4 regions of the Mesorhizobium sp. WSM3866 genome follow, and region 4 is predicted to be linked to each of the others. Evidence: riboswitches for the same ligand, from Rfam matches in the RefSeq annotation. Region 4 holds a riboswitch; each other region holds the start of a gene.
What was found. A riboswitch is a leader RNA that binds a small molecule or an ion and turns the genes downstream of it on or off. The one in region 4 is predicted to bind cobalamin.
Positions count from the first base shown of each region.

Region 1 (7,904 bases), on a different contig from region 4:
CTGCGCGCCGGTGATGACGTCGAACTTGTTGACGCCGTGATACTTGTCGGCGGCGGCCTCCGCCGGCGCGTAGCCCTTGCCCTTCTGGGTGACGACATGGATCAGAATGGGACCGTCGCCATTGTCGCGGACGTTCTTCAGCACCGGGATCAGGTGCTCCAAATTGTGTCCATCGATCGGGCCGATGTGGAAGAATCCCATCTCCTCGAACAGCGTGCCGCCGGTGACGTAACCGCGCGCATGCTCGACGGCGCGGGTGATGGCGCTGTCGGCGCGCTTGCCGAGATAGGAGGTCAGCTTCTTGCCGAAATCGCGCAGGCCGAGATAGGTCTTGCCGGAGGCAAGCCTCGCCAGATAGGCGCTCATTGCGCCGGTCGGCGGGGCGATCGACATGTCGTTGTCGTTGAGGATGACGATCAGGCGGGCATTGAGCGCGCCGGCATTGTTCATCGCCTCATAGGCCATCCCGGCGGACATGGCGCCGTCGCCAATGACGGCGATGACATTGTTGCGGCCGCCCGAGAGGTCGCGGCCCATCGCCATGCCGAGGCCGGCCGAAATCGAAGTCGAGGAATGCGCTGCGCCGAAGGGGTCGTATTCGCTCTCTGCGCGCCGGGTGAAGCCGGAGAGACCGCCTTCCTGGCGAAGCGTTCGGATGCGGTCGCGGCGGCCGGTCAGGATTTTGTGCGGATAGGCCTGGTGGCCAACGTCCCAGATCAGCCGGTCTTCTGGCGTGTTGAAGACATAGTGCAGCGCAACCGTAAGCTCGACGACGCCGAGACCGGCGCCAAGATGGCCGCCGGTGTGCGACACCGCATCGATCAGCTCCGCGCGCAGTTCGGTCGCCAGCTGCGGCAGCTCGCTTTCATCAAGCGCCCGCAGATCCGCCGGGATGCGGACTTTGTCGAGGAGCGGCGTGTCAGGCTTCGGGTTCACTCTGGGACGGCCTGTCAACTTAACCTTGGGTTAACCTTCAAATAAGCGCTTTGCTATGCGCGAGATAGGCTGACGGCGCGCCAATGTAAATGCGTGTCAGTGACGCGCCTGGCGCAGGATGTCCATCCTGCGCTAACCTTCCGGCAGCGGAATGAATTCTTCCTCATCGCCAGGAACGATATCGAAGCGGCCCGTCTTCCATTCTTCCTTGGCCTGCTCGATGCGTTCTTTCGAGGACGAAACGAAATTCCACCAGATATAACGTTTGGAGCCCAGCGACGCTCCGCCGAACAGCATGAAATGCGCGCCGCGCTCGGACGACACGACGATTTCCTCGCCCGGTTTGAACACCAAGAGCCGATCGGCCGGGAAACGGTCGCCGGCAATCGAAACCTCGCTCTCCAGCGTGTAGATGGCGCGTTCCTCGGCGTCGCCGGGGATTTTGACGCTGGCGCCCGCCGCCAGCCGCAGATCGGCATAGAGCGTTTCCGAGGCGGTCGCGACGGGCGAGCGCAGCCCGGAAAATTCGCCGATGACGACGCGGCCGCTAACGCCCTCGGCATCGATTTCGGGCAGTTGGACGACCGACGTGTTCGCGAACACCGGGGCGATTTCTTCCTTGCTGTCCGGCAGCGCCAGCCAGGTTTGCAGGCCGGAAATCGACATCGGCGCGCCGCGCAATTCCTCGGGCGTGCGCTCGGAATGAACGATGCCGCGGCCGGCGGTCATCAAATTCACGTCGCCCGGCGCGATCACCATTTCGGTGCCGAGCGAGTCGCGATGCCTGATCTTGCCGTCGAACAGATAAGTGACGGTGGAAAGCCCGATATGCGGATGCGGGCGCACGTCGATCGCATGGCCGGCGCGCAGGATGGCCGGACCCATGCGGTCGAAGAAGATGAACGGACCGACCAGCCTGCGCTTCGCCGTCGGCAAGGCGCGGCGAACCTCGAAGCCGCCAATGTCCTTGGCGTTCGGAATGACCATCAACTCGATCTGGTCGCAGGCGAAGGCGTCGCCGGCCTCAGGATCGTTGCCCGGAAAGAAGCTCATGACCGGCGTCAGGCGAAGCGGAGCGCGGATCGGGCCTTCGCCTTGGCGGCCTCTTCCTCGCGGTTGCGCGGATGCTGGGTGGTTTCGAGGCTGTCAAGCAGCTCGCGCGCGGCGGCGGCGATCGCCTCGACGGCGTGGTTGAAGGCATGCTCGTTGCGCTTGGACGGCTTGGTCGCGCCGCTCAGCTTGCGAACGAACTGCAGCGCCGCGTCATGGACCTCGTCGTCGGTCGCCGGCGGATCGAAGTTGAACAGGGTCTTGATGCTTCGGCACATGCTTTAACTCCTTACCTGCTTTCTGCCCGAACCGGTCTGACATTGTGCACCGAGGTGTGTTGAGATTCAGGTCAGACCGAGCCGAAAATGGCGGGTTCCGAGAACCGGACCGGAGCGTACTTGAAGGACGTGAGCACCGGAACCGCAGAAAGCCGCGTTTGCAGGCGGCCTCACCTGAATATCAATACACCTCACTCGGCGTCGAGCGGCTCCGTTCCAACCGGCTTGCCGTCGCGCGAGAGCCTGATCTTCTCGACCTTGTCCTCGGCGGCCTTGAGCAAGCGGTCGCAATGAGCCTTCAGCGCCTCGCCGCGCTCGTAGATCTTGATCGACTGGTCGAGCGGAACGTCGCCGCGCTCCAGATCATCGACGATCTTCTCCAGCGCGTCGAGCGCCTGTTCGAAGCTCATCGCCTTGACGTCTTGGTTAGCTTCATCAGCCATCATTCATCCCTTCATCAGCCGCCCGACATGGGCGGCGACCGAAAATGCCAATCCTTGCAGATCGTAACCGCCCTCCAGCAGGCTGACGAGCCGGTTGCCGCTGTGGCGCCCGGCGCGCTCCATCAGCTGGCCGGTCGCCCAGTCGAAATCATCCTCGGTCAGGTTGATCGCGGCCAGCGGATCGCGATGGTGCGCATCGAAACCGGCGGAAATGATGATCAGATCCGGCTGGAAGGCGTCGATCGACGGCAGCACGCGCGACAGGAAGGCGTCGCGGAACGTGTCGCTGCCGGTGCTCGGCGCAAGCGGCGCGTTGACGATGTTGCCGGCGCCGGTCTCGCTCTTGGCACCGGTGCCCGGATAAAGCGGCATCTGGTGGGTCGAGCAATAGAGCACCGACGGATCGTCCCAGAAAATGTCCTGCGTGCCGTTGCCGTGATGCACATCCCAATCGACGATGGCGACGCGCTCGGCCAGATGCTTCTCCTGCGCATAACGGGCGGCGATCGCCGCGGTGTTGAACAGGCAAAAGCCCATCGCGGTCGCTTTTTCGGCGTGATGGCCGGGCGGACGCGCGGCAACGAAGACATTGGCGGCACGGCCCTCGAACACATCGTCGACGGCGGCGTTCGCCGCGCCGATCGCCGTCACCGCGGCCTGCCAGCTTTTCGGGCTGGCGCTGGTGTCGGCATCGATCGAGACGATCCCCGTCTCGGGAATCGCAGCGCGGACACGGCCGACGAAATCCTCCGGATGCGCGTAAAGGATAGTCGCCTCGTCGCCTTCCGGCGCCTCGACGCGGTCGAGGGCCGAAAAAGCCTCGTCGTCGAGCACGCGCTCGATGGCGCGCAAACGGTCGGGCCGCTCGGGGTGGCCGGGCGGCGTGAGGTGTTCCAGGAATACCGGATGAGTGTAAAGACGAGTGGTCATGGCGCCTAATCTAGGCACCTGTCGCACGGATAGCCATGTTTCAGCGCCGAATGATTGGGGAAATCGCGCCCAATCGTGTCGCTGGCGGCATTGGCCCGGCCTCGGCTTCGCGATAAGGTCGCGTCGCTGCCTGGTGCCCGCAACGCGGGAGAATCGGGAACACGGTTGAAATCCGTGGCGTGCCCAACGCTGTGAGGGGGACCGCGCCGGCAAACGCCACTGTCCCAGACGGGAAGGCGCCGGATGCGGGTCGATCCCGAGCCAGAAGACCGGCCCGGCAGACATGGTCATCCGCATGGTCAGGCGGAGGACTGCTTATCGCAAGGGGACAAGCGATGCAGGCACGAACAGCCGCCGCCGGCGGCGATGACTTTGACCAATTGGCGCGCGACGCCGTCTACCGGGCCATGTTCACCCGGCGCGACGTGCGCAGCCATTTCCTTACCGACGATCTCGACGACGGCGTTTTGGCGCGGCTGCTCACCGCGGCACACCACGCGCCGTCGGTCGGCTACATGCAGCCCTGGAACTTCATCATCATCCGGGACGCCACAAGGCGGCGGCAGGTGCGCGACCTTTTCCTCGCCGCGCGCGAACAGGAACTGCCGGCGATCGAGGTGGAGCGGCGGGCGCTCTACCGCAAGCTGAAGCTCGAGGGCATCTGCGAAAGCGCGCTCAACCTCTGCATCACCTGCGACCGCCAGCGCTCTAAGAACTCGCCGCTCGGGCGCTGGCACAATCCGGAGATGGACCTCTACAGCACCGTCTGCGCGGTGCAGAATTTCTGGCTCGCGGCGCGGGCGGAAGGCGTCGGGGTTGGCTGGGTGAGCATCATCGAGCCCGAAGCGCTGAAGCGACTGCTGTCGATCCCCGAGCACGTCACGCCGATCGCCTATCTCTGCGTCGGCCGCGTCTCGGAATTCGCGCCAAGGCCCGACCTCGAAGCGCATGGCTGGGGCAAGCGCCTGCCGCTGCCCGAGCTGGTGATGAGCGAGACCTTTTGCGGCGCCGGCGAGGCGCCGCTCAAATCGGCGATCGCTCGTCTCGGAGAACGATTGAAGCCTTAGAACCGCTCGGCGTTCCATAGACCCGCACCAACCGCAACGCGCCATCGCGCTTCGCGTTTGCGCAATGGCGCATTGGCAGGCCTGACCGTCGTTGCCCGCTCTCAGAAACCGGGGATTGTTCGCGCATCGCTTGACAACGTGACGGTTCTTCTTGGCGTGATTGGGCCGGATCTCCGCACTCGCTTCCTCACGGCTAACCCTGTGCCAAGCGATGTCGTTCTCGGGCTTCAACGTCTCGCGAATTCACCGGCGTTCGCAATTAAATTCTGTTTTCTCATGTGAATAGGCAGATTGAGCTGGGCTACGGCGCTTATTGTCGGGCCATAGATGAGACGCGGCGCGTTCCCATGAATTTTTTTGCAATAGATCGGTCCGCCGAACATGAGGACGAAGCGGAATGGGAGCGCATCCGCGCAAAATACCCCCCGCAAGAACCACTCCTCAACTTGAACAACGCCGCGGTCAGTCCCCCACCGACTGTTGTCGAGGAAGCGACGGTTGACGCCTACCGCTTCATCAGTCGCAATCCCGACTACAATATGTGGAGCAAGCTCGACACAGCACTTCCTCATATCAAACGCGAGCTGGCGGAACTGATCGATTGCAGCCCCGGAGAGATCGCGCTGAACCGGAATTCGTCGGAGGGTCTTTCGACAGCGATCTTCGGAATACCGCTGACTAAGGGCGATCAAGTGCTGATCTCGCCTTGGGACTACCCCAGCGTTCGTGCGGGCTGGCTGCAGCGGCAACAGCGCGAGGGCATCGAGGTTGTAAACTGCACATTCGACCTCATGGACAGCGACGACGACATCATCGAATCCTATGTTCAGGCGATGACCCCGCGTACCCGCGTCCTGCAGCTGACTCACATGTACCACTGGAACGGGCGTGTCCTGCCGGTGAACCGGCTCTGCGAAATCGCGCGGGAGCGCGACATCATGACTGTCGTCGACGGTGCCCAGACTTTTGCTCAGATGCCTGTCAGCTTCCGCGAACTCGATTGCGATTTTTTTGTCACCAGCCTGCACAAGTGGCTCGGTGCTCCTATCGGCAACGGGATGCTGGTCGTCAGCGAACGCCGGATCGATACCACCTGGCCATTGCTTGCACCTTTCGACCAGCCCGCGGTGCACATAGACAGGTTCGACCATTGGAATCTCGGCACCTACAATTCCGCTGTCCAGGCAGGAATCGCGCCCGCAATTCAATTCCACAAGGCGATCGGCGCGGAACGGATGCATGCGCGACTGCGCGAACTCACCCGATATTGGGTAGGTCTCGTCCAGGACATTCCCGGTTTCAGGCTCCATACGCCGACCGACACGGACAGCCTCGCTGCGATAAGTCTGTTTTCGATCGACAGCATCGACATGCAGCAACTCGAGCGCGACCTTCGCGAGAAACACTAGGTCCACGTGAAATACCGCAAGGTCGAGCACGTCGAGGGTTTGCGGGTTTCGCCACACATTTACATGCTTAAGCGCGATCTTGATGCCTTTGTCGCCGCGCTGCGAAGCGCTGTGGAGTGAACCGACGAATTTTCTCTGGCTGTGCCCGACCTTAGCCGTCTGCTGTCTGGCGAATAGCGTTTTCGCAGTCGAGGGGTGCAGGATGGCAGCGCCGCTATTTGCGCTTAAAGCTGCCCAGGCCTGCACCCTGACAAGAGTTCAATAGTTTCGCTCAAGGCCGTGAGCGTGGTCTGCATTTTTGAGGTCGATCAATGCGCCAAGTCTACGTGAGTGGATCCTATCTACCGGAAAGCGAGGCCCGTATCTCGGTCTTCGATCGGGGCTTCCTGTTCGCCGACGGAGTCTATGAGGTCACGCTCGTTCTTGATGGCAAGCTCGTCGATTTTGCCAGTCACATGGCGCGCCTGCGGCGATCGCTCCGTGAACTCGATATGCCGTTCTCCCTGACCGAAGCAGATCTTTTGAAGATCCACAGGGAGCTCATTGGACGGAACAATGTATCCGAGGGACTTGTCTATTTGCAGATCACCCGGGGCGCGGCCGACCGCGATTTCATATTTCCTACTCGGGATACGCCGAACACCGTGGTGCTCTTCACACAAGAGAAGGCACTTGTCGAAAATCCGGTCGCCATACGCGGCCAGCACGTCATAACCGTGGAAGATCTCCGGTGGCGGCGCTGCGACATCAAAACGGTGCAACTCCTGTATCCCTCCATGGCCAAAATGCAGGCGAAATCACGCGGCGCCGATGACGCATGGCTAGTGAGGGATGGTTACGTCACGGAAGGCTCTTCCAACAACGCCCATATCGTGACTTCGGATGGGACGATCGTCACGCGGGATCTCTCGAGCGATATCCTGCACGGGATTACCCGGGCAGTCGTTCTGCAGTGCGCAAGTGAACTTCATCTGCGGGTGGAGGAGCGCCCATTCACAGTAGTAGAGACCAGACTTGCGACGGAGGCGTTTTCAACGTCATCATCCGGGCTGGTGAACCCGGTGGTCAGGATGGATGGTGCGCCGATCGGCAACGGGCTGCCGGGCGTAGTCACCCGGCGGTTGCGACAAATTTATCTCGATAGAAGCCGAGCATCGGCGATCTAGCGTTGATCGTCGACGGGTGTTCTCTGCGGCGTCAAACCTCGATACGCAACCTGCCGGTGGCGTTACTCAGGGCGCATATGGACCGCGCTAACTCAAGCACTCCTGACGCCAGCCCTGCACGTGAATAGCTCGCCCGAGCACTCGCGGCGCCCAAGTAGCTTGACAAAGCCGCTGCTAGACTAGCGTTCGCGCCAGATGCTGGCGGCGATCCTTCCAATGGCGGGGCATCTGCTCTGACTCTAGTCAAGCGGTCCTTGGCGAATCCCAGCGCGAGCCGCCGAAGGGGCTGAGCGCCTTGTCGCGCAGCTCCCTGAACTTGGACGAGGCTTCGGCCAGGCGCCGGTCCCATTCCGGATTGGGGACCTGGCCCTCGATGGTGGCGAAGTAGACCTGCATCAGCGAAGCGATGGCGAAGGGCTCGATGAAAGCCGCCTTGAAGGCCCAGGCGAAGACGATGGCCAACACGAAAGCCCAGCCGGCAAGCTGGCCCGGCATGGCCCAGAGGATCGCGGCGGCGGGCGCCAGCATCAAAAGGAAGATGACGAAGGAAACACCCCACATGATCACCGCCAGCCAGACGGCGTTCTTGACCATCAACTTGCCGTTCTGCGCGTAGAGCACGACG
Region 1 covers NZ_NSGC01000003.1:515,747-523,650, forward strand. Annotated here, with positions in the region: gene dxs (1-deoxy-D-xylulose-5-phosphate synthase) at 1-936, opposite strand, end outside; gene CK222_RS10530 (pirin family protein) at 1,069-1,989, opposite strand; gene CK222_RS10535 (DUF2277 domain-containing protein) at 1,998-2,264, opposite strand; gene CK222_RS10540 (exodeoxyribonuclease VII small subunit) at 2,456-2,707, opposite strand; gene CK222_RS10545 (histone deacetylase family protein) at 2,711-3,637, opposite strand; cobalamin riboswitch at 3,752-3,930, shown strand; gene bluB (5,6-dimethylbenzimidazole synthase) at 3,973-4,704, shown strand; gene CK222_RS10555 (aminotransferase class V-fold PLP-dependent enzyme) at 5,052-6,113, shown strand; gene CK222_RS10560 (D-amino-acid transaminase) at 6,425-7,279, shown strand; gene CK222_RS10565 (hypothetical protein) at 7,523-7,904, opposite strand, start outside.
Region 1: another riboswitch for cobalamin. It lies ahead of bluB (5,6-dimethylbenzimidazole synthase); the one in region 4 lies ahead of metE (5-methyltetrahydropteroyltriglutamate--homocysteine S-methyltransferase).

Region 2 (7,904 bases), on a different contig from region 4:
GAGTCATAGCGCGGCATCGAGGTGTGGATCATCTCGACCGCGCAGCAGGCGAGACCGAAGGTCATGAACATCAGCGAGCCGCTGCGCGCCCAGGTGATCAGCGCCTCGGTCGAGGTGACAAGGAAGCCCTTGTCGGCCAGCTCATTATTGATCTCGAGGAAGAAGGGATCGTCCTCCCCCACCGGCCTGCCGGTGTTGGGATCGATGATGCCCTTGGGCTTCGGCGCGACGAGGGTGCCTGAACTGTCGTTCAATCCCATTCCAGCGCTCCTTTTTTCCATTCATAGGCAAAGCCGATGGTCAGCACCGCCAGGAACACCATCATCGACCAGAAGCCGAGCATGCCGAGCTTGGAGAAGGACACCGCCCACGGGAACAGGAAGGCGACCTCGAGATCGAAGATGATGAACAGGATCGACACCAGGTAGAAGCGGATGTCGAACTTCATGCGGGCGTCGTCGAATGAGTTGAACCCGCATTCATAGGCGGAAAGCTTTTCCGGATCGGGATTGCGGTAGGCAACCAGGAACGGCGCAACGATCAGCGCCAGGCCGACGACCATCGCCACTGCGATGAAGAGCACGATGGGCAGATACGAACTTAGGAGTGCGCTCATGCGGCGACTTTCCTTCGGCGGCCAGTTCACTTTGATTACAGCAACGGACTCTAAGGCGGAAGCGTGACAGTTTAACCCGCTGAACCGTTTTAGGTGGCCTATGCTGCGACGCGGCGAGGGTTAGCGCAGCGGTTTCGGCGACGCAAGTCAAACCTTCTTCAAAATCCGGCCCTGGACGCCATATCGGAAGAAACTGGTCCGATCCGCTCCTGTTTGATTTCCTTCATGTTTTACTCCACTTTTCTATCCTGACATATCTCCCGCCATTTGCCTGCTAGCATGGCCGGAATCACCGACTGGAAACCCCGGCAAAGGATCAGGGCAAGGTAGCTGGATGAAAGAAAAGATCTCGCTCGCCGCAGCAAGGCGCATTGCGCTCGGCGCGCAGGGTTTTAGCGATGCGCGGCCTGCCGGCACGCCCGATCGTCGCCATCTCGCCCGCGTGCTTTCCCGAACTGGCCTGCTGCAGATCGATTCCGTCAGCGCCGTGGTGCGCGCCCACTATATGCCGCTCTATTCGCGCCTCGGCCCCTACCCGCTTGCGCTGCTCGACAACGCGGCCGTCACCCGCAAGCGAACCGTCTTCGAATACTGGGCCCATGAGGCTTCCTTCCTGCCCGTCGAGACCTATCCGTTGATGCGCTGGCGCATGCAGCGCGCCGAGCAAGGCGAGGAAATGTACCTCGGCCTCGCCAAATGGGGCCGCGAGCGCAAGGCGATGATCGAGGAGATCTACGGGCAAGTCGCGGAACGCGGGCCGATCGCCGCCTCCGACATCGAAGGCCACAAGGGCAATGGCGGATGGTGGGGCTGGAGCGAGGCCAAGCACGCTTTCGAATGGCTGTTCTGGGCCGGGCGCATCACCACCGCCTACCGGCGAGGATTCGAGCGCTATTACGACCTGCCTGAGCGGGTTCTGCCGCAGGCCATCCTCGACCTGCCGGTGCCCTCGGTCGAGGACGCGCATCGCCAATTGCTGCGCATTTCCGCCCGCGCCCATGGCATCGCAACCTATGGCGATCTGCGTGACTATTTCCGCCTGGCGCCTGGCGATACGAGAGCCAGAATCGAGGAACTGGTCGAGATGGGCGAACTGCTGCCGGTGAAGGTCGAAGGCTGGGACAAGCCCGCCTATCTCCACAAGGACGCCCGCTTTCCGCGCCGGATCGAGGCCCGCGCCCTGCTCGCGCCCTTCGATCCGGTGGTATTCGAACGCACCCGGACGGAAAAACTCTTCGGCTTCCGCTACCGCATCGAGATCTACACGCCGGCCGAGAAGCGCCAGTACGGCTACTACGTGCTGCCTTTCCTGCTCGGCGACCGGATCGTTGCCCGGGTCGATTTGAGAGCTGACCGGCCGGCCGGCGTGCTGCGCGTCCATGCGGCTTTTGCCGAAGCCGGCGCTCCCGCCGAAACGGCCGCACAGCTCTTCGATGAGTTGAAACAGATGCAGGCATGGCTCGGCTTGGAAACCATCGAGGTGACGCCGGCCGGCGACCTTGGGCCGGCGTTGGCCGACATTTCGGTGTCGTAGCCGCGCGTTGACATGCCAGCACCTCTAAGCCTAAATCCGTCGCAGACGGTCTCCTCCCGGCAAGGGGAGGAGCCAAGAGGGAATGCGGTGCGGGAAAACCCAAATCCGCGGCTGTCCCCGCAACTGTGAGCGACGAGCCTCAGCCGAAAACCACTGGGATGTTTCCCGGGAAGGCGGCGTAAGGCGACGACCCGCGAGCCAGGAGACCTGCCGTCTGAGACATGAGAATCCGATCGCTCGGCGGGTTTTCCGGGCAAGGAGCCTGGTTTTGGATCGCAACGTCAGTTTTCCGGCTAATACCGCGGACATTTCGTCCGAACCCCGCGACGCGCTATCGGAAGTGACCGTCATCGTCTGCTCCTCCTGCCGCGATGAGACCGGTTCGGACGCGCATCCGCGCGCCGGCGCCCTCCTTGCCGAAGACGCGCGTCGCGCCGCGCCGGACGAGAAAATCCGCATCCGCACCGTCGAGTGTCTCGGCAATTGCAAACGCCGCCTGAGCGCGGCGCTGCTGCGCGACGGCTGCTGGAGCTATGTCTTCGGTGACCTGGAAACGACCAGCGGCGCCGACCTCGTCATCGGCGCAAAGCTCTTTGCCACCTCGACCGACGGCCTCATCCCCTGGCGAGGCCGGCCCGATTCCCTCAAGCGCGGCCTGGTTGCCCGCATCCCGCCCCTCTACCTGCTGAAGGACTGACATGACCGCATCCCTCTCCCGTGTTCCCTGCACTGTCGTGACCGGCTTTCTCGGCGCCGGCAAGACCACGCTGATCCGCAACCTGCTCGAAAACGCCAAGGGCAAGCGGCTGGCGATCATCGTCAACGAATTCGGCGATGTCGGCATCGACGGCGAGATCCTGAAAGGCTGCGGCATCGACACCTGCCCGGAGGAAAATATCGTCGAGCTCGCCAATGGTTGCATCTGTTGCACCGTCGCCGACGATTTCGTGCCGGCGCTCGACCAGATCCTGTCGCGCACGCCGAAAGTCGACCACATCCTGATCGAAACCTCCGGCCTCGCTTTGCCGAAGCCGCTCGTCCAGGCCTTCCACTGGCCGACGGTGAAGAGCCGCGTCACCGTCGATGGCGTCATCGCCGTGGTCGACGGTCCGGCGCTGGCCGACGGCCGCGTCGCCTCCGACATGGACGCCCTGCAGGCGCAGCGCGCCGCCGACGATTCCCTCGACCACGACGATCCGGTCGAAGAGGTGTTCGAGGACCAGATCGCCTGCGCCGACCTCATCATCCTGTCGAAGAGCGATCTGATGGACGCGGCGGGCTCAGTCCGCGCCAATGCCGTTATCGGCGAGCACGTGGCGCGCGCCGTCAAGGTCGTGCCGACCGCGCAGGGCAAGGTCGACCCCTCCGTGCTGCTCGGTCTTGGCCTCGCGGTCGAGGACGACATCGAGAACCGCAAGACGCATCACGATGACGAGCTCGACCATGAGCATGACGATTTCGACTCCTTCGTCCTCGATATCCCGTCCATCGCCAGTCCGGATGAGCTGGCAAAGCGCGTCGCTCTCGCCGCCGAGCAGGAAAACGTTCTGCGCGTCAAAGGCTTTGTCGAGGTGGGCGGCAAGCCGATGCGGCTGCTGCTCCAGGCCGTCGGCCCGCGCGTCAACCACTATTACGACCGCGCCTGGACGCCGGACGACGACCGCCGATCGCGGCTCGTCGTCATCGGCCTCAAGGGGCTGAACCGCCCGGCGATCGAGCGTATCCTCGCCGGCTGAGGCAAGACCGAACCGCGATGCACATCCTCACCACGACATCCGCCTCGCTCGACGATCTCGCCGAGCCGATCGACCTCAGGCAGACGCCTGCGGATGTCGTGGCCCTGTCCTTCACCGACAGCGATCTCGCCGGCCTCGCCGCTGCGTGGAAGGCCGACGCCGCGCGGCTGCCGTCGATGCGGCTGGCAGCACTTCGCGATCTCCGCCATCCGATGTCGGTGGACCTCTGGATCGACAGCGTTGCCCGTCACGCCAAGGTGGTCCTCGTCCGCATCCTGGGCGGTTATGACTGGTGGCGCTATGGCTCCGACCAGCTCGCCGCGGTCGCACGCGAGCGCGGCATCAAGCTGGCGCTGCTGCCGGGCGAAAGCCATGACGAGGACCAGCGGCTGATCGAAGCCTCGACCCTGCCGCGCGCCGAACTCGACGCCCTGCTCGGCTATTTCCGCGAAGGCGGCCCGGCGAACATGAGCGCGCTGGTGCAAAGACTGGCAAGGCTCGCCGGGTCGGATACGGCCGTGGCCGAGCCGGTGAGCGTGCCGAAGGCGGGGTACTATCAACCAGGAATCGGAGTTGTCGCGAAATCAGTCTTCTTGAACGTCGGCGATCCGTCACACCTCCCTCTGTCCGGCAGGAGAGAGGGGGGTGTGGCGGAGCTCAACATCGACAGCGTCGGTGCCCCCGTCATCCCCATCCTCTTCTACCGCTCGATGCTGCTTGCCGCGGACGTCGCGCCAATCGATGCACTCGCAGATGCCCTTCGCTCGCAGGGCATGACGCCAATGCCGATCTTTGTTTCGAGCCTCAAGGACCCGGTATCGCTGGCTTTCGTCGAAACCGCCATCGCCTCGCTGAACCCGTCCGCCATCGTCACTGCAACCGCCTTCGCCTCCGGTGCCGAGCCGGGTGCCGAAACGCTCTTCGACCGTGCCCGCGTGCCCGTGTTCCAGGTCATCGTCGCCACGACGCGGCGCGAAGTCTGGGAGAAAAACCAGCGCGGCCTGGCGCCCGCCGACCTTGCCATGCATGTCGTGCTGCCCGAGCTCGATGGCCGTATCCTCGCCGGCGCGATCTCCTTCAAGGGCGAGATTGACACCGATCCGGCGCTGGCCTTCCGCGCCTTCGCCAACCGACCGGAAACGGATCGCGTCGCCCAGGTCGCCGCCCGCATCGCCGCATTCCTCCGCCTTCAACGGACGCAGCGGGCGGAACGCAAGCTGGCGATCCTGATTCCGGATTATCCAAGCGCGCCCGGACGTACAGGCTATGCCGTCGGCCTCGACGTTCCGTCGAGTGTGCTCGCCATGCTGCACGACCTCAAGGAACAGGGCTATGCGGTTGATGGGATTCCACAATCGCCACGCGGGCTGCTGGATGTGTTGGAGGTGGGTGGACTTGGTCTCACCTTACAGGAATATCTCGCCTTTTCTGCAGCGCTTCCCGAAGGTGCACGCGACACGGTTGAGGCAGCGTGGGGGAGAGCCAACGACAAAGCTCACGTCAATGCGCCCCCCTCTGTCCTGCCGGACATCGCCCCCTCTAGGGGGGAGATTGCGCCTGCATCGATGCTTTCGCCAATCATCAACGCTGGAGGAGAAGCGCCGTCAGCGAAACTGCCAATCTCCCCCCTTGAGGGGGAGATGTCCGGCAGGACAGAGGGGGGTGTTCAAGCGCCTCCTTCCGCAAGCTTCCCCTTCCGCGCCGCCACCTTCGGCAACGTCACCGTGGCGCTGGCCCCCGACCGTGGCCGCTCCGCAGACCGCCGCGCTGACTACCACGACCCGACCCTTCCCCCGCGCCACGAGCTGATCGCCTTCGGCCTGTGGCTGCAAAAGTCGCTCGGCGTCCACGCCATCGTCCATGTCGGCGCGCATGGCACGCTGGAATGGCTGCCGGGCAAGACGGTCGCGCTCTCCGACACCTGCTTTCCCGAGATCGTCACCGGCTCGCTGCCGGTTGTCTATCCCTTCATCGTCTCCAATCCCGGCGAGGCGGCGCAGGCCAAGCGCCGCATCTCGGCCGTCACGCTCGGTCACCTGCCGCCGCCGCTGACCGGCGCCGGGCTCGACGAGGCGCAACAGAGGCTTGAGCGGCTGGTCGACGAATACGCACAAGCCGACGGGCTCGACCGCCGCCGCCGCGACCGTCTGGCCAGGCTCATCGTCGAGACAGCGGAGAAATCCGGGCTGGCTGCCGAAGCCGGAGTTGCCGGAACCGACGTGCCGGACGAGGCGCTGCGCCGCATCGACGCGTGGCTGTGCGACCTCAAGGATTTTGCCGTCAAGGACGGGCTGCATGTCTATGGCCGCGCGCCGGAAGAAGAGGCCGATCCACTGCGCCGCCAAAGCGCCGAGACCGAAAAAGACGCCCTGCTCGCTGCGCTCGACGGGCGTCACATCAAGGCCGGACCGGCAGGCGCGCCGGCGCGCGGTCGTTCCGATGTCCTGCCCACCGGCCGCAACCTTTTCACCTCCGATCCGCGCACCATGCCGACGTCGACGGCCTATGATCTCGGGCAGGCGGCGGCGGAAGAAGTCGTGCGCAGCTACATGCAGAGCCATGGCGACTGGCCGCGCTCGTTGGTCATCGACCTCTGGGGCTCCGCCTCGTTGCGCACCGGCGGCGAGGAGATCGCGCAAGGCCTGGCGCTGATGGGCTGCCGGCCGCAATGGGATGCCGCAACGGGCCGCGTCACCGGCATCGAGGTGATGCCGCCGGCCGCCCTCGGCCGCCCGCGCGTCGACGTCACCTGGCGCATCTCCGGCCTGTTTCGCGATATGTTCCCGACCCAGATCGCGCTGATCGGCGCCGCCGCCAGCGCCGTCGCCGGTCGCGACGAGGACGATTCGGAAAATCCGCTTGCCGCCGCGGCCCGTGCCCAAGGCAAAATTGGTCCGCGCATTTTCGGCACCTCGCCCGGCACTTACGGCGCCGGGATCGAGGAATTGCTGTCGCGCGGCGAATGGAGCGCGCGCGAAGAGATCGGCCGCGCCTATCTCGAAGCAACCTCGCATGCCTATGGCGGCGCCGACGGTGAGGCCATCTCCGCGCCCGGCGTCTTCGAGGGCCGCATCGCCGACGCGGACCTGCTTGTCCACACCGGCGACGACCCGGGCCGCGACATCCTCGAAGGTTCGGCCGATGTCGCCTTCATTGGCGGGTTTTCGGCCGCACTTGCCGCGCTTGGCAGGAATGCCGATGTCATCGTGCTCGACACGACTGACCCTAAGAAGCCGAGGCCGCGATCGGTCGGCGAAGCGGTGTCGCGCGTGGTGCGGGCCCGCGCCGTCAATCCGCGCTTCATTGCCGGGCAGATGCGCCACGGCCCCCGCGGCGCCTCGGAATTCGCCGAGACGGTCGACCGCCTGGTCGGCTTCGCCGAGACCACGCATGCCATATCGGGCGCGCTGATCGAGGCGGTGCACGACGCCTATATCGGTGATGCGGAAGTCCGAGCCTTCTTGCTGCGCGAAAATCCCGCCGCCGCGAAGGTCATTGCTGAGCGATTCCTGGCTGCGCGACGGCGCGGTCTCTGGCATCCGCTCAGGAATTCCATCGACGACGATCTCACGGCCTTGATCGCCGAGGCGCAGGCAAGCGGGGTGGCGGCATGAACGCCTTCTCGCGCCGCGGCGCCTGCCCTGCGTTGAGCGCGCCGATGCAGACCGGCGATGGCCTGCTGGTGCGGCTCAATCCGGTTGCTGGAGGGCTTGCACCCAAGTCGCTGATCGGTCTTTGCGAATCCGCCTTGCGCCACGGCAACGGCATCATGGAAGTGACCGCTCGCGGTAGCCTGCAGATCCGGGGCCTGACAGCAGACAGCGCTGGGCTGCTGGCGGCGGAAGTGGATGCGCTGGGCATCGCCGTGCGGACGGGCGTGCCGGTGGAGACCGGGCCGCTCGCGGGTATCGACCCGCAGCAGATTGCAGATTCGCGCCCGCTGGCGGAACGGATCAGGGCGGCGGTTGAAGAGGCCGGGCTGACGCCACGGCTGGGGCCGAAGGTGTCGGTAGTTGTC
Region 2 covers NZ_NSGC01000010.1:255,670-263,573, forward strand. Annotated here, with positions in the region: gene CK222_RS23230 (NADH-quinone oxidoreductase subunit B) at 1-260, opposite strand, end outside; gene CK222_RS23235 (NADH-quinone oxidoreductase subunit A) at 251-616, opposite strand; gene CK222_RS23240 (winged helix-turn-helix domain-containing protein) at 951-2,150, shown strand; cobalamin riboswitch at 2,180-2,380, shown strand; gene CK222_RS23245 (DUF1636 family protein) at 2,419-2,847, shown strand; gene cobW (cobalamin biosynthesis protein CobW) at 2,849-3,886, shown strand; gene cobN (cobaltochelatase subunit CobN) at 3,904-7,500, shown strand; gene cobG (precorrin-3B synthase) at 7,497-7,904, shown strand, end outside.
Region 2: another riboswitch for cobalamin. It lies ahead of CK222_RS23245 (DUF1636 family protein); the one in region 4 lies ahead of metE (5-methyltetrahydropteroyltriglutamate--homocysteine S-methyltransferase).

Region 3 (7,904 bases), on a different contig from region 4:
CGTCCGCCCGAGTTCCGCTGCGACCTCGTCGAATTCGGCGGGAGAAATCTTCAGGTCCTTGTGGGCCTCCTCGAGGCCGAGCGGCGTCGCGCCCGGCTTGGTGGCCACGAACTTGAAGGGGCCGCCGGAAACATCGCACACCCACAGCGTACGCATGAACTTGAGGCCCGGCAGCCGTTCGAGGTTCTTGGTGTGCCATTTGCGCAGTTGCGGGTTCTTGGACTTCTTGCCGACGATGGGGTTTTTCACGACGGCGTCGCTGAAGTGATCGACCACGGCTGCGATGGCGAACACGCCTCCCAACCGATCGTATAGACTCTTGTCCGGCGCGGTCTGCTTGGTCTGCGCCAGCGCATCGCCGGCGGGCAATATGGCGGTCGACGCGGCCGCCACCGCCAGCACGGCGACGACGCTTCGTCTCGAAAGAGAGGTCGAAACAGCCGTTTTCATCTCCGGTACCTCCGTTGGGCCAGAGCCGGCCGCTCTGGCGGCTTCAATGCGTGATTGCGGGACATATGCACTTTGCCTCAAACGGCATCGTATGAGGAACTAACGAAACTGCGCCCGAAATATTCCTCCGGCGGACCGGCAGCCTGGGGTCTATTCACGATGGCTAAAATTTTGCGTGACGGAGACGGATACATAAACGGCGTCGCGCGTTAATGCGCCTATGGCTGACGGGCTCTTCCGTGAATCGTGGCCTCGCGGAAACGGCGAGATGGCGCGATTCATTCGCGAATATCCCTGGTCGGAAAGCCCGCTCGGGCCGATCGAGACATGGACGCTCAGCCTGAGGACGACGGTCGACCTGATGCTCGCCGCCGAAGCCCAGATCGTGCTTTTCTGCGGGCCGGAGTTTGTCGCGCTCTACAATGACGCCTACGCGCCGACCATTGGCGACAAGCATCCGCGCGCGCTCGGCCGTCCCGCCGAGGAAAACTGGTCCGAGCTCTGGACCGACCTCGAGCCGCTGCTGCGCGGAGTTCTCGAAACCGGCGAAACCTTCTCGGCCAGGGACCGGCCTTTCTACATCGAACGATCCGGCCTGGTCGGCGAGACGGTCTATTTCGACATCTCCTATTCCGCAGTGCGGGCGCAGGACGGCACGGTCGAAGCCGTGCTCTGCATCGTTTCGGAGACCACGGCCCGGGTGCTGGCGGCAGCAAAGGTGCGCGAAAGCGAGCAGCGGTTTCGCGCGCTGGTCAATGCCAGCTCCGACGTGGTTTACCGGATGAGCCCGGACTGGCAGGAAATGCATGAGCTGGACGGCCGCGGCTTCCTGTCGAGCGCCCAGGGGCCGGCGATCCGCTGGCGCGACGAATACCTGTTCCCGGAAGACCAGGCGAGCATCCAGGCGGCGATCGAGCGCGCCATCATGGAGCGCGGCGTGTTCGAGCTCGAGCACAGGGTGCGGCGCGCCGACGGGTCCGCCGGCTGGACCACCTCACGGGCAATCCCCATCGTCGATGACACCGGCAGCATCCTGGAATGGTTCGGCATGGCGGCCGACATCACCGAAAAACGGGCGAGCGAACAGCAGATCCAGCTTCTGATGCGCGAGGTGAACCACCGCGTCAAAAACCAGTACGCCGTGATCCTTTCGATGATCCGCGAGACGAGCAAGCGCGCGACCGACCCGCGCGCATTCGAACACCAGATCCGCGAACGCATCATGGCGCTGTCGCGCTCGCACGACCTCTTGGTGCTCAACGACTGGCGCGGCGCAGGCATGGCCGACCTTGTGCGCGAACATCTGCGGCCGTTCGCACACGAAGAGCGAATCTCGCCTTGCGGGCCGGACGTGACGTTGCGGCTGAACGCGGTGCAGAACATCGGCATGGCGCTGCATGAGCTGGGCACCAACGCGACGAAATACGGCGCCCTAGCCGGCGACGCCGGAACCGTGCGGATGGACTGGCGGGTAGCACCGGCCCCCGAAGGCAGCGATTTCGAGCTGGTCTGGGAGGAACATTTTTCCGAACCTCCCGCGGCCGCCGATGCCAACCCGCATAAAGGCTTCGGCAGCGTCGTTCTCCAGCGCGTCGTCCCCACCAGCCTCTCCGGCAGCGCCTCCATGGAACGGCTGCCCGGCCTCGTTCGCTGGACGCTCTCGGCGCCGCTCGCCAACGTGGTCGTCGCCGGCGGGGCGGAGCTGGACGGCGATGAGCAGATCGCCGGGCTGACGTGAGGCCGGTTGCATCCTGGGAGACCGAACAGGGCGGCTCGCCGCCACGTCGGAAGCTCGCTGGCGCCGCCGAGCCCTCGCCGTAGCGCCGTACGCCGAATGGCTTGCGCTGCTCCCATTTTTGCTTTCCCCTTCCCCGCTTTTTTAGAACAGAAAAGCGCCAGCTTTTCTGTTCTGGACTCTGGATATTTGGACTCTGGATTCTGGCTTATGGATTATGGGGCTTATCCCAGGCCTTAACCCCTGGCTTATCCAAGCGCAGAATTCCGTCACACTTCCAAAGGCTTGGGCTACGGCTCCTCAGCATGCCTTTGAAGCGCGTGCGCACGGGCCGGCGATCTCCTGTCGCTGTCTGCCAACAGTGAACAAAATGGGAACAAGAATGTCAAGCCGAGCACCGCTGACGGGGCGGCGATCGACCTTTGCCGTCATCGGCTTCCCGATGCCGAGGCATTCAAGGCGGCAGGCTGGCAGCCCGCCGGCGTCTGATGGCAGAGAGATGCGGCTGGCCTGCTGCAGCCAGCCGCCGCCGGCGGCTTATGAATTCTTTGCTGCGGATCCGATCTCCACATCGTCTAGCCCCTTGGCCTTGTAGACGACATAGGAGATCGCCCAGGCGGCGATGAAGATGCCCATAATGGCGAAGCCCAGATTGTTGAAATTGTCGTTGAGCGTGCCGACGCCGTTCCAGAAGCCGCCCGACAGACCGAGCTTGTCACCGATCAGGCCGAGCGCCTCGATGCCGCCGATCAGTACTGCGACAAGGACCGACACCAGGGTGATCGTCATGTTGTAGTACAGTTTGCGGATCGGCTTGACGAAGGCCCACTCATAGGCGCCGAGCATCATCACACCATCGGTCGTGTCGACCAGTGACATACCGGCCGCGAAAAGCACCGGGAAGACCAGAATGGCCTCGAACGGCACGCCCTTGGCCGCTTGTGCCGCGGACACGCCGAACATGGCGACTTCGGTCGCGGTGTCGAAGCCAAGGCCGAAGAGGAAACCAAGTGGGAACATGTGCCAGCTGCGCGACACCAGCCGGAACATCGGGCGGAAGACGCGGGCCAGGAAGCCGCGATTGTTGAGCAGCAGGTCCAGATCCTCCTCGACAAACGCCCCACCGGCCCGCACCCGCCGATAGCTTCTGTAGATCGAGAAGAAGATGACGATGTTCATCGCCGCGATGGCGAGCAGGAAGAGTGCGGAAACGCCGGTACTGATCGTGCCGCCAATCTCCTGAAAGCTCTGGAAGCGGCCGAGCAGGGACGTTGCTGCCGCGATAGCCGCAGCGACGATGACGACGATCGTCGAATGGCCGAGTGCGAAAAAGAAGCCGACGGAGACCGGCCGTTTGCCGTTCTGCATCAGCTTGCGCGTGACGTTGTCGATGGCCGCTATGTGGTCGGCGTCGACGGCGTGGCGCAAGCCCAGGCCATAAATGACGAGAGCGACGCCAAGCAATGTCGGCTTGTCGTGGAAGGCGACGAAAGCCCACAGCCACGCCCCGACGTTGAGAATGGCGAGTGCGCTGTAGATTGTAATCAGCCTGGCCTTCAGGTCCGGCGCGCTTTTGTTCAGCATTTTCGATAGTTGGATCAGCATGGTTCTGCCTTTGACGTTGCCTGTCATCGCAGGGAACTCGCCCCGCCGTCCGGCCAGGCGCGCACACCGGATCACCCCGTCCGATGTTCTGCTTTGACGTCCATGATGGCAGGTCTCCTGGCTCGCGGATTGCCGCCGCTTTCGCCTTCCCGGCCCATGCAGCCAGTGGCATCGTGAAACCGGCATGCCGCTTACAGTTGCGGGGGCAGCCACGGCTTTGGATTTCTCCGCACCGCGTTCCCTTTTGATCCCCGAAGGGAACCATCGGCGCGAATTCGCCACACCGCGGTTGGCCAGTCAATCAACAACTCCGACGGCCAGCCGCCTCTCACGCCATCGTGACGAGATCGCCGCGCCCCCCTCACACCCCCAGCGTCGGCTCGGTATTCACCTCCAGCGCTTCCTCTGCCTCGTCCTCCTCGCCAAGCACGTCGCCCTTCACCGGCAGTGCCCGGCCGATCCAGATCGGGTCGATAAGGTGGTCGCGCTTGGGGTTGGTGGTGTTGGGATGGATGAGGATGCTCAGGCCGCCGTGGTTCAGCATCAGCCAGGGAACCAGCGTGGCAAAGATCTCGGTGGCGAAGGAGACCTGGTACATGGCTTGCTGGTGCGGGCCGACCGGCTCGTCGCGCCAGTTGCCCAGGCGCACGCGGAAGCGCTCTGCGATGCGCTGGCGCAGCCATTCGGCATGCTGCCGCTCGGCCTCCCCGCCGTAGTAGATATGGGCGTGATAGCTGGCGATCTCGGCGATCGGCCTGACTTCGTTCATCGCGATGCTCCCCTTCGACGATTTTTTTGCGCCCGGCGGAACTCTAGCCGAAGCGCGGGCGCCTTGTCTGCAGCCGGCTGAGGTCCGCGCCTGCGGTCGGCAGGGTTATCGGATATGGCGCTCCCCCGCTCCGTCTCGGCTGCGCCGAGCCACCTCTTCCCCACCTTGTGGGGCGGGGAAATGCCAACCGCCGAGGTTGCAACCGGCAGGAAGGATGGCAACGGCCGTTGTGCCTTTGCCTCTAAATCACCGCGGTGACCGCGCCCTTCGCATTTAGGCGACAGCCGACTTTCGCCTGCCTCACTTCGATGCCGCCTCGCCCGTCATAGTCTATGCGCACCTCGATCGGCGCGTTGAGCCCGCTTCGGCGTTGACGCAAGGGGCCGGCGCTGACCGTGTAAACACGCACGGCGCCGAGGGGCTTGGCGGCCGCCGCGATCGCGGCGCGACAGGCGCGCACTACGGCGGCCGGCGTGCCGGGTATCGCCTTCGGAGGTGACAGCGGCGCGATGCGATAGCCTTTGGTGACCCGCCGGAGGTCGCCGCCGGCGGATCTGGAGGGCCTCAGCACTGGAGGCAGCACAATGGTCTGCGTCGCGCTTTTGGCCAAAGCAGGGGCTGTCGGCACCGCGGCCGGGTTCTGCGCAGAGGCAGCCGATCCGCTGACGGCGGAAGGATCGTCGCCCGCGGCGGCGGCGCCCACGCTTGTCGACACGCCTGTGCTGGTGCTGCCCAGATTGCCGCCGGCATTGACGCCGAGCGATCCGCCGCCGGTCGATGCGCCGACGTTTGCGCCGCCGACACCGTCGGCACTGGCGCCCACGCCCGCCGACACGCCTTGCGAACCGGCGCCCAATCCGGCGCCCACGCCGATGCCGCCGACCTTGCCGCCCACGCCGACGTCAAGCGCCGAGGCAGGCCCGATCGGGATGGCGATCGCCAGCGCGGCTGCTAGGTATTTTTTCATGGCCGGACCTTTGTTCCAAGGCCAACCTTGTGTGGCTCCTCATCGAGCGTTCCGCTCGACAGCGGTCTGCGAAGCCTTCGTCGCGCGAACGCGTGCCGAGCGATGGCGACTTCTCGCCTTGCCAGGCATCGGCCTCGGCGGTGACCGGCGCGGCTGGAGGCCGCTCGAAAGACGAATGATAGAAAAGCGGTCTCGGCAACGCCAAGCACTGAAAAAGGCTTAGGACTTCTCCTTTCAACTTAGCTGTCGACAGCAGAGCAAGTTTGAGCTCGCCTACGCGCTGCTAACGGGTAACTTTCAAATTAGTTTCAACTAAAATGCAACAGAACAAGGACACCACCGTGCCAGCGCCGGTTGCTGATGCCGACGCCGGGCTCTCGTCGAAATGGCCGTCTCGCCTTCGCCGGGCCAATTCTCCCCCACTTCCTGGCGTGCGCGGGCCTGGAGGCTTGAGAGTCGCCCAGGGCGGCAAGGCGCCCGCGCTACCGGCTCGAAGCCGCAACGCTCGTCGCGCTGGCCGACAAGGACGCGGTGCTGGTCGGCCAGGCCGACCTGTTGCGATCGATGGTCGAGGGTGCGGCCGGCGATGCGATCCTGGCCAACAAGCGCGAGATCGAGACCGGCATCGCCGCCATCAGCGCCACATTGCGCGACAGGCAATCGTTCCTGCTGTGAGGGCCGGCTAGGCCTTGCCCCTGGAGCGCCTCACGCCTTTTGACTGGTGAGGCGCTCGAGCGCATCGACGATCAGGTCGCAGAATTTCGCATGGTCGAGCTTCATCGCCACGGTATGGCGGAAATCGACCTGCTCGCTCGCCGTGCCGCCGAAATGGCGCATGCCGCCCAGCTTCTCGAAATTGCAGACCGTCATGCCCCTGGTCCACCGTCCGGCAAGCTCGACGCGGATATCGGCCTTCTCGGTGGTGAAGACGCCTGCATCGATCATCGCCGCCACGCAGCAGGCGTCATGGACGGCGGGATGGGCTATCTGCAGCAGGCCGCCATGCGTGGTCGCGATGAACTCCCAGATATCGAGAATGAATTTGGCGATCGGGCCGCCGACAGCGCGCACCCTGTCCTGCAGGTCGGGGGTGGCCAAGGCCTGGTGCGTGAGGTCGAGCCCCACCATGGTGACGTCCCAAGCGGCGCGGAACACCACGTCTGCGGCCTCCGGGTCGGCATAGACGTTGAACTCGGCCGCGGGCGTGATGTTGCCGCGCGTGAAACTTCCGCCCATCGCGACGACCCGCTTCACCCGCTCGACGATGCGCGGCTCCTTGCGCACGGCTAGAGCGATGTTGGTGTAGGGCCCGACCGGCACCAGCGTGACGGTTTTCGGCTCATGCGCCATGACCGTCTCGATGATGAAGTCGACGGCATGGCGCTTGTCGAGCTCGAACGAGGCGGGCGGCAGCTCCGGGCCATCGAGCCCGGTCTCGCCGTGGATCTCGACGGCCAGCACCTGGTCGATGATCAGCGGCCCGGGAGAGCCCTTCGCCACCGGCACCTTTATGCCGTAGGCCGTGCATACGGAGAGCGCGTTGCGCGTGGTGTTCTCGACATTGTGGTTGCCCGAAACCGTGGTGATGCCGAGAAGGTCGATGTTCGGGTTGCCGGCCGCAAGCAGGATGGCGATGGCATCGTCGTGCCCCGGATCGCAGTCGAGGATAATCTTTTCCATGGGGTCGCCTCTCCCTGGCCTGCGGCGATTACAGACCGGGGCCTCTGGTGACGTCAAGGTTGCCGCCTGGCGGAAGTGCGACCCCTGCGGTCCGATCACCATCTCGGGACGCTCTTGCCGCCCTTGCCTTAATGCCGCCTCAGCGGGCCTGGCCTCGTCTCGCCCCGCTCCCCCACAGCGCCCGCGCGAACACGTTGCGCTTGCCCTTGCGCGGCGCCAGCTCCACATCGCTGACCAGTTTCGCGCCGCCCTCGCGGCGCTCCAGCGTGATCTTGCGGCTATGGAAGGCTTCCAGCTCCGCGCGGTGGGCGACGCTGATGACGGTGACCTTCGGCAATGCCTGGATCACCGTCTGCATCATCTTGTCCTGGCTCTTCTCGTCCAGCGCCGAGGTCGCCTCGTCCAGCACGACGATGTCTGGCTCGTGCAGCAGCAGGCGCGCGAAGGCGAGGCGCTGCTTTTCGCCGCCGGAGAGTGTCTGGTCCCACGGCGCCTCTTCCTCGATCCTGTCCCGCAGGTAGCCGAGGCCGACCTTGTCGAGGGCGGCGTCGATCTCGTCCACCGTCCAGTTGTCGGCGGCGGCCGGATAGGCGACCGCGCGCCGCAGCGTGCCGGTCGGGATGTAGGGGCGTTGCGGCAACATGAACAGCCGCTTGCCGGCATGGAAATTGACGCTGCCGCCGCCCCAGGGCCACAGG
Region 3 covers NZ_NSGC01000019.1:38,918-46,821, forward strand. Annotated here, with positions in the region: gene CK222_RS28195 (group 1 truncated hemoglobin) at 1-402, opposite strand, end outside; gene CK222_RS28200 (HWE histidine kinase domain-containing protein) at 719-2,188, shown strand; gene CK222_RS28205 (HoxN/HupN/NixA family nickel/cobalt transporter) at 2,723-3,790, opposite strand; cobalamin riboswitch at 3,880-4,071, opposite strand; gene CK222_RS28210 (DOPA 4,5-dioxygenase family protein) at 4,152-4,559, opposite strand; gene CK222_RS28215 (hypothetical protein) at 4,801-5,526, opposite strand; gene CK222_RS32565 (hypothetical protein) at 6,058-6,201, shown strand; gene CK222_RS28220 (nucleoside hydrolase) at 6,232-7,206, opposite strand; gene CK222_RS28225 (ABC transporter ATP-binding protein/permease) at 7,346-7,904, opposite strand, start outside.
Region 3: another riboswitch for cobalamin. It lies ahead of CK222_RS28205 (HoxN/HupN/NixA family nickel/cobalt transporter); the one in region 4 lies ahead of metE (5-methyltetrahydropteroyltriglutamate--homocysteine S-methyltransferase).

Region 4 (7,904 bases):
CTCATTTGAGGGCCGGCCTTCGATCGCTCACCAGCCCCGGCCTTTGGAACAGCTGGCTTGGACGCGTTATAACAAGGCCCGCGACAGACCAAGCTTGCCGAGGTTTCGTCAGCGGCAGATCGATTTCTTTGGGTGAGCCGGATAGACTCGCCCGCGGTGTAGCGTCGCCGCTCACCGCCGGCGAGTGTCACCGAGCCCTACGCCGTCTGCGTTTTTTCCCGAATTGCGCGTGCCGCAGCCACCATGTTCGCCAGGGCAGGCCGGACCTCCTCCCATCTGCGCGTTTTGAGACCGCAGTCGGGATTCACCCACACTTGGTCATCCAGCAATCGTTCGCGCGCAAGCATGATGAGGTTGGAAATCTCGCCCACTTCCGGGACCCGCGGCGAGTGAATGTCATAGACGCCAGGTCCGATGTCGTTCGGATACTTGAAGGTTCGAAGCGTATCGAGCAGTTCCATCTGCGAGCGCGAGGTTTCAATGGAGATCACATCGGCATCCATTGCGGCAATCGCGTCCACGATGTCGCCGAACTCGGAGTAGCACATATGGGTGTGGATCTGGGTCGCATCGCTGACGGCCGTCGAAGCCAGCCGGAAGCATTCGACGGCCCAGTCGAGATAGGCCTCCCAGTCGGCCGCGCGCAGCGGCAAGCCCTCCCGCAGTGCGGCTTCGTCGATCTGGATCATCTTGGCGCCGGCCTTTTCAAGGTCGCTCACTTCATCGCGAATGGCGAGCGCGACCTGGCGGCAGACGGCTGAGCGCGGAAGGTCGTCTCGGACGAAGGACCAGTTGAGGATCGTCACCGGGCCGGTAAGCATGCCCTTCACCGGCTTCAGCGTTAGCGACTGGGCATATCGCCACCAATCCAGTGTCATCGGATTTTGTCGCGACACATCTCCAATGATGATCGGGGGTCGCACAAAGCGCGAGCCATAGCTCTGCACCCACCCGTGTTGCGTGAAGGCGAAGCCGCAGAGCTGCTCGGCGAAATATTGCACCATATCGTTGCGCTCGAATTCGCCGTGGACCAGCACGTCGAGTCCAATCTCTTCTTGCCAGCGAACGGCGGCTCTTATCTCTTTCTTCAGGAACGCTTCATAGTCGATGTAACTCAGCTGGCCTTTGGCATGAGCTGCCCGCGCCTTGCGAATCTCGGCTGTTTGCGGGAAGGAGCCGATCGTCGTGGTGGGGAAGGAGGGCAAACCAAATGCGTCGGCCTGAAGCTTGGAGCGGACGGGAAATGCGCTCTTCCGACGCGTCATGCCGACCTTGATGCTGGCGATCCGGCCTTCGACCAGGGGATCATGCACCTTCGCGGATGTCGCGCGAACGGCGGCAGCCTCAGCCGACGCCTCCAGTTCGGCGGCAACTGCGTCCCGGCCTTCGGCCAGGGCACGGGCGAGCACGACCAGCTCGTCGGTCTTTTGCGTTGCGAAGGCGAGCCACGACCTTACATCCGCATCGAGTGCCGTCTCCATGTCCAGGTCGATCGGCACATGCAGCATCGAGCAGGACGGGGCAATCTCCACCCGCTCCAGTGGCCAACCCGCGACGATCGACTTGATACGGTCAAGTATGGCAGGCAGGTTCGCGCGCCAGACGTTGCGTCCGTCGATCAGCCCGAGCGAGAGCACAAGTTCCTTCTGCGCGCGGCCCACGGCCTCCAACTGCTCTGGAGCGCGCACGAGATCCACGTGCAGTCCCGCCACGGGCAGAGAAATTGCGGTCTCGAGATTGTCTCCCAGCGATCCGAAATAGGTAGCGACCATGATCTTCAACTCGGGTGCTGCTTTCGACAGCCGGGAATAGGCGAATTGGAGCGCATCCCGTTCGTTGGGAATCAGATCGAGCACGAGCGCCGGCTCATCGATCTGCACCCAATCGGCTCCCGCGAGCTTTAGCCTCTGCAGGAGCTCCTCGTAGACAGGCAGCAGCCGTGGCAGGAGCGCGATAGGGTTGAAACCTTTCTCAGATGACTTCGCCAACTTGAGAAAGGTAACCGGTCCAAGCAGGACCGGGCGAGTGTGGATGCCGAGCGCCTTGGCCTCGAGGAAATGATCGACCGGTTTCACCGACGAGAGGGCAAAGCTCTGATCGTCCGTGAGTTCCGGCACTATGTAATGATAATTGGTGTCGAACCACTTGGTCATTTCCATCGCGGCAAGGCCGTGCCCACTGGCCGCATGCTCGTCACCGGCATGTCCACAATCCGCGGCCTGACCTTGATTGCCGCGCGCCATGGCGAAATAGATATCGAGTGGGACCTCGCCGCCAGTCCAGGCGTATCGTGCCGGCACGGCGCCGACCATGGCGACTGTGTCGAGCACATGGTCATAAAGTGAGAAATCGGTGGACGGGATTTTCGACACGCCGCGATCGTGCTGCTCCCTCCAGCTAGCGGCACGCAGCGTCTTCGCCGTCGCGAGCAGGTCGGCAGCGGGAGAATTTCCGGACCAGTAGTTTTCAAGCGCGAATTTCAGTTCCCGCCGTCGACCGATACGCGGCACGCCGAGCGTTGCTACAGCAATTCGTTGAGAGACAGTCATGCCATACCCCGATGGTTGGGGCGGGGGACAAGGAACGCGGGTTAGGCGGCACGAAGCCGAGCTACCGCGACCACCGGACACCCCGCCCGTGGACGTTGTTCGTCGTGGCAGGTCTCCTGGCTCGCGGGTCAAAGCCTGTGCCCGTCTTCCCGAGGCCGTTCGCCTCAGTGACATCAATGGGCTTGGCTCGCCGCTAACAGTTGCGGGGGCAGCGCCGGCATCGCACGGCTTCCCTCTTAGCTCCGCTACGGCAGTGCCGCGCGGAGAACCATGACATGCGCACAATCACAGCAGCTTCGCTGCTTGTCAATACCATATAACGAGATGTTTATGTGATTATGCGAAAAGCGCCTTGCGCTGGTCGGTCTCTTTCGTCCGAATATGCCCCCGAGCCGGGCAGGCGGAACTGCCCAAAGCTTGGCTCGCAGATCGGTGTCGTAGACGGGCGCGAGCAATAAGGGGGAGGTGGAGGGGGAGGGTAAGACGCGCAGGGGGATTTTGGAAACGCGACAGCCTGCTGTGCCAGCAGCACCAGGACGACGGCCGCTGCTACTCCCCGCGACACGTTCATTCGCTTTGTTGCCATGATATTTCTCCTTGCTCTTCAGAATTGTAGTCTGTGGTGTGAAGTGCTCCGTCGATTGATTGAGATCGACAAGGCGCTAGCGCGCATTGTGCAAACTGTACTCGCACGGTTTGTACCTTGTCCCAGTCCTCGACCTGTACTCACTCATCGGAAGTTCGCCCTTGTCGAGCTCCGGGTCCTTTATGAAAGCCATCGGCATGCCACCCGATCGCGCTGCGAAGAAAACCGATACCGAGGCTGATGAATGCGGCTCGCTCCCGATTGTCCTTGCCGTAGCCGTGCCCGCCCGCGCTGGGCTCGTAGAAGTAAGCGGGATAGCCAAGGGCCTGCAGCTTTGCCGCCATCTTGCGCGCATGGCCCGGGTGGACGCGGTCGTCGCGTCTCATGGTGGCGAGCAGGATAGGCGGATAGGGCTGTCCCGACGACGCGGCGTGATAGGCCGAGATTTCACTCAGGAAAGCCCAATCGTCAGCCTTGTCGGGATCGCCATATTCGTCGATCCAACTCGCGCCTGCCAGAAGCTTGGTGTAACGGCGCATGTCGACAAGCGGAACCGTGCAGAACAGCGCGCCGAAACGCTCAGGATAGCGGGTAAGCATGTTGGCGATCAGCAGGCCGCCATTTGAGCCGCCCTGGGCGGCAATCCGCCTCGGCAGCGTGATGCCCCTTCGCACGAGATCGGCGGCAACGGCGGCGAAATCGTCATGGGCGAGACGCTTGCCCTCCCTGCGCCCGGCTTCGTGCCAGCAGGTGCCGAACTCGCCGCCGCCGCGGATGTTGGCCACCACACACGTGCCGCCGCGCTCGAGCCACAGCTTGCCGAGGGTGGAGTTGTAGGAGGGCAGGAGCGATATGCCGAACCCGCCATAGGCGGTAAGGTGAACTGGGGCATCTCCGTTCCCGTTTGGTGGACCGACCTGCGTATAGGGGATCATCTCACCATCGATCGAGACTGCCTCGTGGCGTGTGATCACCAGTGCGGATGCGTCGAAATTCTCCGGGCTGCGCTTCAGAATTGCTGAAGCGCTGAGAGGCGGCGCGGCCTTGAGATCGAACAGCAAAAGCTGCGGCGGCGTGATCGGATCCTGAACGCAAACCAGGACCTCCCCATTGGTCTCGTGATCTGCCGCATCGAGTGACCAGAGGTGAACAGTCCCTTGCGACGGCAAGGCGTCCAGGGCTCGGCGTGTCCATTCCTGCGGGCCTGGGGTGAACACCTCGAATCTCGGAGCGAGGTTCGCCAGGTAGTGGATAATGAGCTTCCCGTCATTCCAGAAGAATGACTGCAGACAGCGCCTCTCGGCTGGTTCAAACAGGGTACTAAAATGACGCTCTCCAGCAAGGAAAGAGGAAAGCGAAATGCCGATTAGTGCGTCGGCGCTATAGGTCGTCCCGGCGACCGTCCATGGTTTGCGCGGCTTTACCGCCAGCCAATCGCCGAAGTTAGCCCACCTGGCGTCCTTCGGAAGATCGATCTCTGTCTTCGGCCCGCTTCTATCACCAATGTGGACTTTCTTCGCGAGCCAGGCCAATTGCTCAATGAACCACAAGCGCTCGCCCTCGGCGGTACGGTCCAGATGGCCATTCACACCGAGGGTTTCGGAACCGGTCTCGAAGATTACCGGCGCGGTGAGCGGATCCGCGCCACGCTTCCACAGTCGCACGGTGCGTGGGTAGCCGCAGCGCGTTGCCATGCCATCGCCAAGCGCACTGCATAGCACAAGAGTGTTGGGGTCGAGCCAATCAATGTCGCCCTTGGCCTCTGGGAGATTGAAACCGTCGGCGACAAAGCTGAGAGAGCTCAGGTCGAATTCGCGATGCACGACCGCATCGCTGCCGCCGCGCGACAGGCGCAGAACGGCTCTTTCCCGTCTCTCCGGCTCGATCAACGCACCACTCCAGACCCAGTCCTCTCCGTCGCTAGCCGCGAGCGCATCCAGATCGAGCAGTAGCTCCCATTGGGCGTCCGCGTTCACGTAGAGGGCAAGGGTGGTTCGGCGCCACAGTCCTCGCGGATTGCCAGCATCTTGCCAAAAATTGTAGAGGTACGGACCGCAGCGCGTGACCAGGGGAATCCGGCCGGGACGATCGAAAATCGCCGTAAGCGCCGCCCGGTCGCGCTCGAACTGCGTTCCCGCGAAGTCCTTCAAGGTTTTCGCCGACTGGTTGGCGGTCCACGAAAGTGCCCGTTGGCCATCCACATCCTCAAGCCAAAGATGGGGGTCATCGTCGGGCGCATTCAGTGTTGGGCGGAAATCGAATTCAGTCATGTCCGAAAGACCTGAGGAATGAAAGCGCAATGGCTCTCGTCTGCTCGAGAAGGCTCAATTTTTGCGGTGACGCCCGTACGTTCGAAAAGCGTGACATGGATGAAGTTCTTCCCAGTTGGTGCGGCGTCGCAGTGCTTTTTGCGCATAGGACCGCAACCGTCGTGCCAACTGGGAAATCCTTGTTAAACAATGGATCGCTCTGGCGGCGCTGTGTCCGATGTCAGACATCGTCGCGAACGCGACAATGAGCGTACCGGTAATCAGCGGGCCAAATTCCGGCGCAAGGCGGCTTATCTCGATGCCGGATCGTTCTTGTTGTTATCGACGCCAATCAGTATTTCCATTCCTGGGAGTACGAGAAGATGCCTAATAAGAAGGGCGGCACAGCCCGCTTACAATCGGCTCACTATCTGCCACGTCACTGCGATTTCTCCGCTTCTTTCACTGGAAAGGCGCACCAAGAACGGGGCATTCCTCAATACAAGCGTCCGCAGCCTTCAACATACGTTCACTTGGGTTAAATCCTGGCAGCATTTGCCCAAGGATCATAGCGTTAAGGAACAGCGAACCGCCAAGACGCGGATGAGTCGTGTGCCCTATCGCCAAGCTGTAATTTGAAGGGTTGCCACCATAGCGGAATGCAATATTCCGCGCATTTGACACACCTGATACACCGCGTTTCTTTTTACCTTCGGCACTCATCGTTTTCTCTTCGCTTTCTTATGTTGTCTGTATCGCAACAGGCGGCAAGATTGTTCAATAAATATGCCAACGTCACCAATGACGTATCTGCTTACGCGCTCATTTTCTTGAAGCGTTCCGGCAAATAGAACGCATTTGTGCTTTGAGTTACTTCTAGCTCAAACCTTCGGAAGCTTTGCCTCTGTTGTCCGGCAACAGACGCGACACCATCGCTCCAGTTGCCGCCCCCCAACTTGCAAAGGCCGTGCCAGCATCTCAGCGTCCATTAAGGTCCGTTTGCTTTGCAAAACTCGACAGTGCCCAGACGTCGGCTTGTAGTGAACCTCACATTTTGTCCGCCGCGGCTGGAACCGGCCGCCTGTCATTTAAGCCGCCAGATCAATTGAACGCCCATATCCGCGCACGAAGAGCTGGACCATGCGCCACTTGCGCTACTTGCAGGAGCAGCGGTTTGACGTCTTGCAACATCACATCTCGCTCCAGGAGATGGTCGAAGCGTGCGCGTCTCGAAAGAGTGGCAATGCGCCTGTGCGGCCTAGGGACAAAGCAGCAGCTTCAAGAGAAGGATCGAGGCTTCTTCGTTCACCCGTCTGGACATTGCCAAGTCGGGGGCAGACGCGATCTGATTTCCGTCGGAGCACGGCACCGGGTTCACTCGAACGCCAAGCTCGCCTGGACGGCAGGAGGCCAGCTCCGTGTCGCTCCAGGCAAGCCGATGCAGAACCGAATCTGCGAAGTCTTGAACGGCCGCAGCGGGACGAGCGATTGAACTTAGTAGGACCTCGATCACGCGATCAGTGATCGCTAGATGGGTCGCTGGATGCCGCCAACGGCACCCTAGCATTCGGCGCCCGGATCACACCTGCGGCCCCTATGCCGCAACGCTAACTGCAACACACGGCTGCGCAACTCGACCGGCCGGCGATCGCCTGTTGCCTCAATCCGCTCTTAGATGCGCAATGCTCAACCGAGGACTCTGGCGTCAACCGTGCAAAGCTGGTCACAGCATTTGTCCGAGTTCGATTCATGACAATCTGTGTTCAGATACAGACATCCTGGGGCTTAAGTTCGAGCCCACCAGGCGGACGACTCCTTGGATTTGTGGTTGCTGCTCACAACCCACTTGGTGGCATGGCAATTGCATACCATGACACGTGTCGCGACATGGCCCGTCGCGCAGTCTTTAGCCCAGGAGTTCACATGACATTTTAAATTTCTCTCGATCTGCCGCGCCCATCCGGAGTGCCACAGACGGCGTAGAAAATCAAAATGGACCCAATCCGAGAATCATCAGGGGCTCCCGAGCTCCCAGTTCGAGGGCAGGATCCTTTCTGAACGTGGCGCTACGCTGAACCGGAGTGACGCAAATGTCCTGAGGCTTTCAGGCTGCTGTCACCTAAGGGTGTCAGAAGCCGGCTGTTGCTACCCTGCCGTTCACCGTTTACTTGGAGCCATCCCATGCTTAATCCAAAAGCTGGCGCTATCACCTTTTCAGCCCTAGCACTCCTTTTTTCCGGGCTAGCGACACGATATGGTCCAGTTGCCATACACTACGTCCGCCAGCTCGAAAACCATCGCCGGCCCGCCGTGGATTGGCGGAAGCTCATTCCAGAGCGGCGCGACGCACTCTTGGACGACACCGCTGCGCCAACTGCTGGCAACCCGAATGGCGACGTCCCTCTCATTGTGTTTTTGGACTACAACTGCCCGCAGTGCCGGGCGGAAGACCGTATAATCCAGCAAGTGCCCGCAGTGCCGGGCGGAAGACCGTATAATCCAGCAAGCCCTCAAGGATGA
Region 4 covers NZ_NSGC01000014.1:129,702-137,605, reverse strand. Annotated here, with positions in the region: gene metE (5-methyltetrahydropteroyltriglutamate--homocysteine S-methyltransferase) at 198-2,549, opposite strand; cobalamin riboswitch at 2,638-2,837, opposite strand; gene CK222_RS26210 (prolyl oligopeptidase family serine peptidase) at 3,276-5,405, opposite strand; gene CK222_RS31930 (hypothetical protein) at 5,847-6,107, opposite strand; partial or broken gene CK222_RS33095 (IS110 family transposase) at 6,495-6,605, shown strand; gene CK222_RS33090 (DsbA family protein) at 7,879-7,904, shown strand, end outside.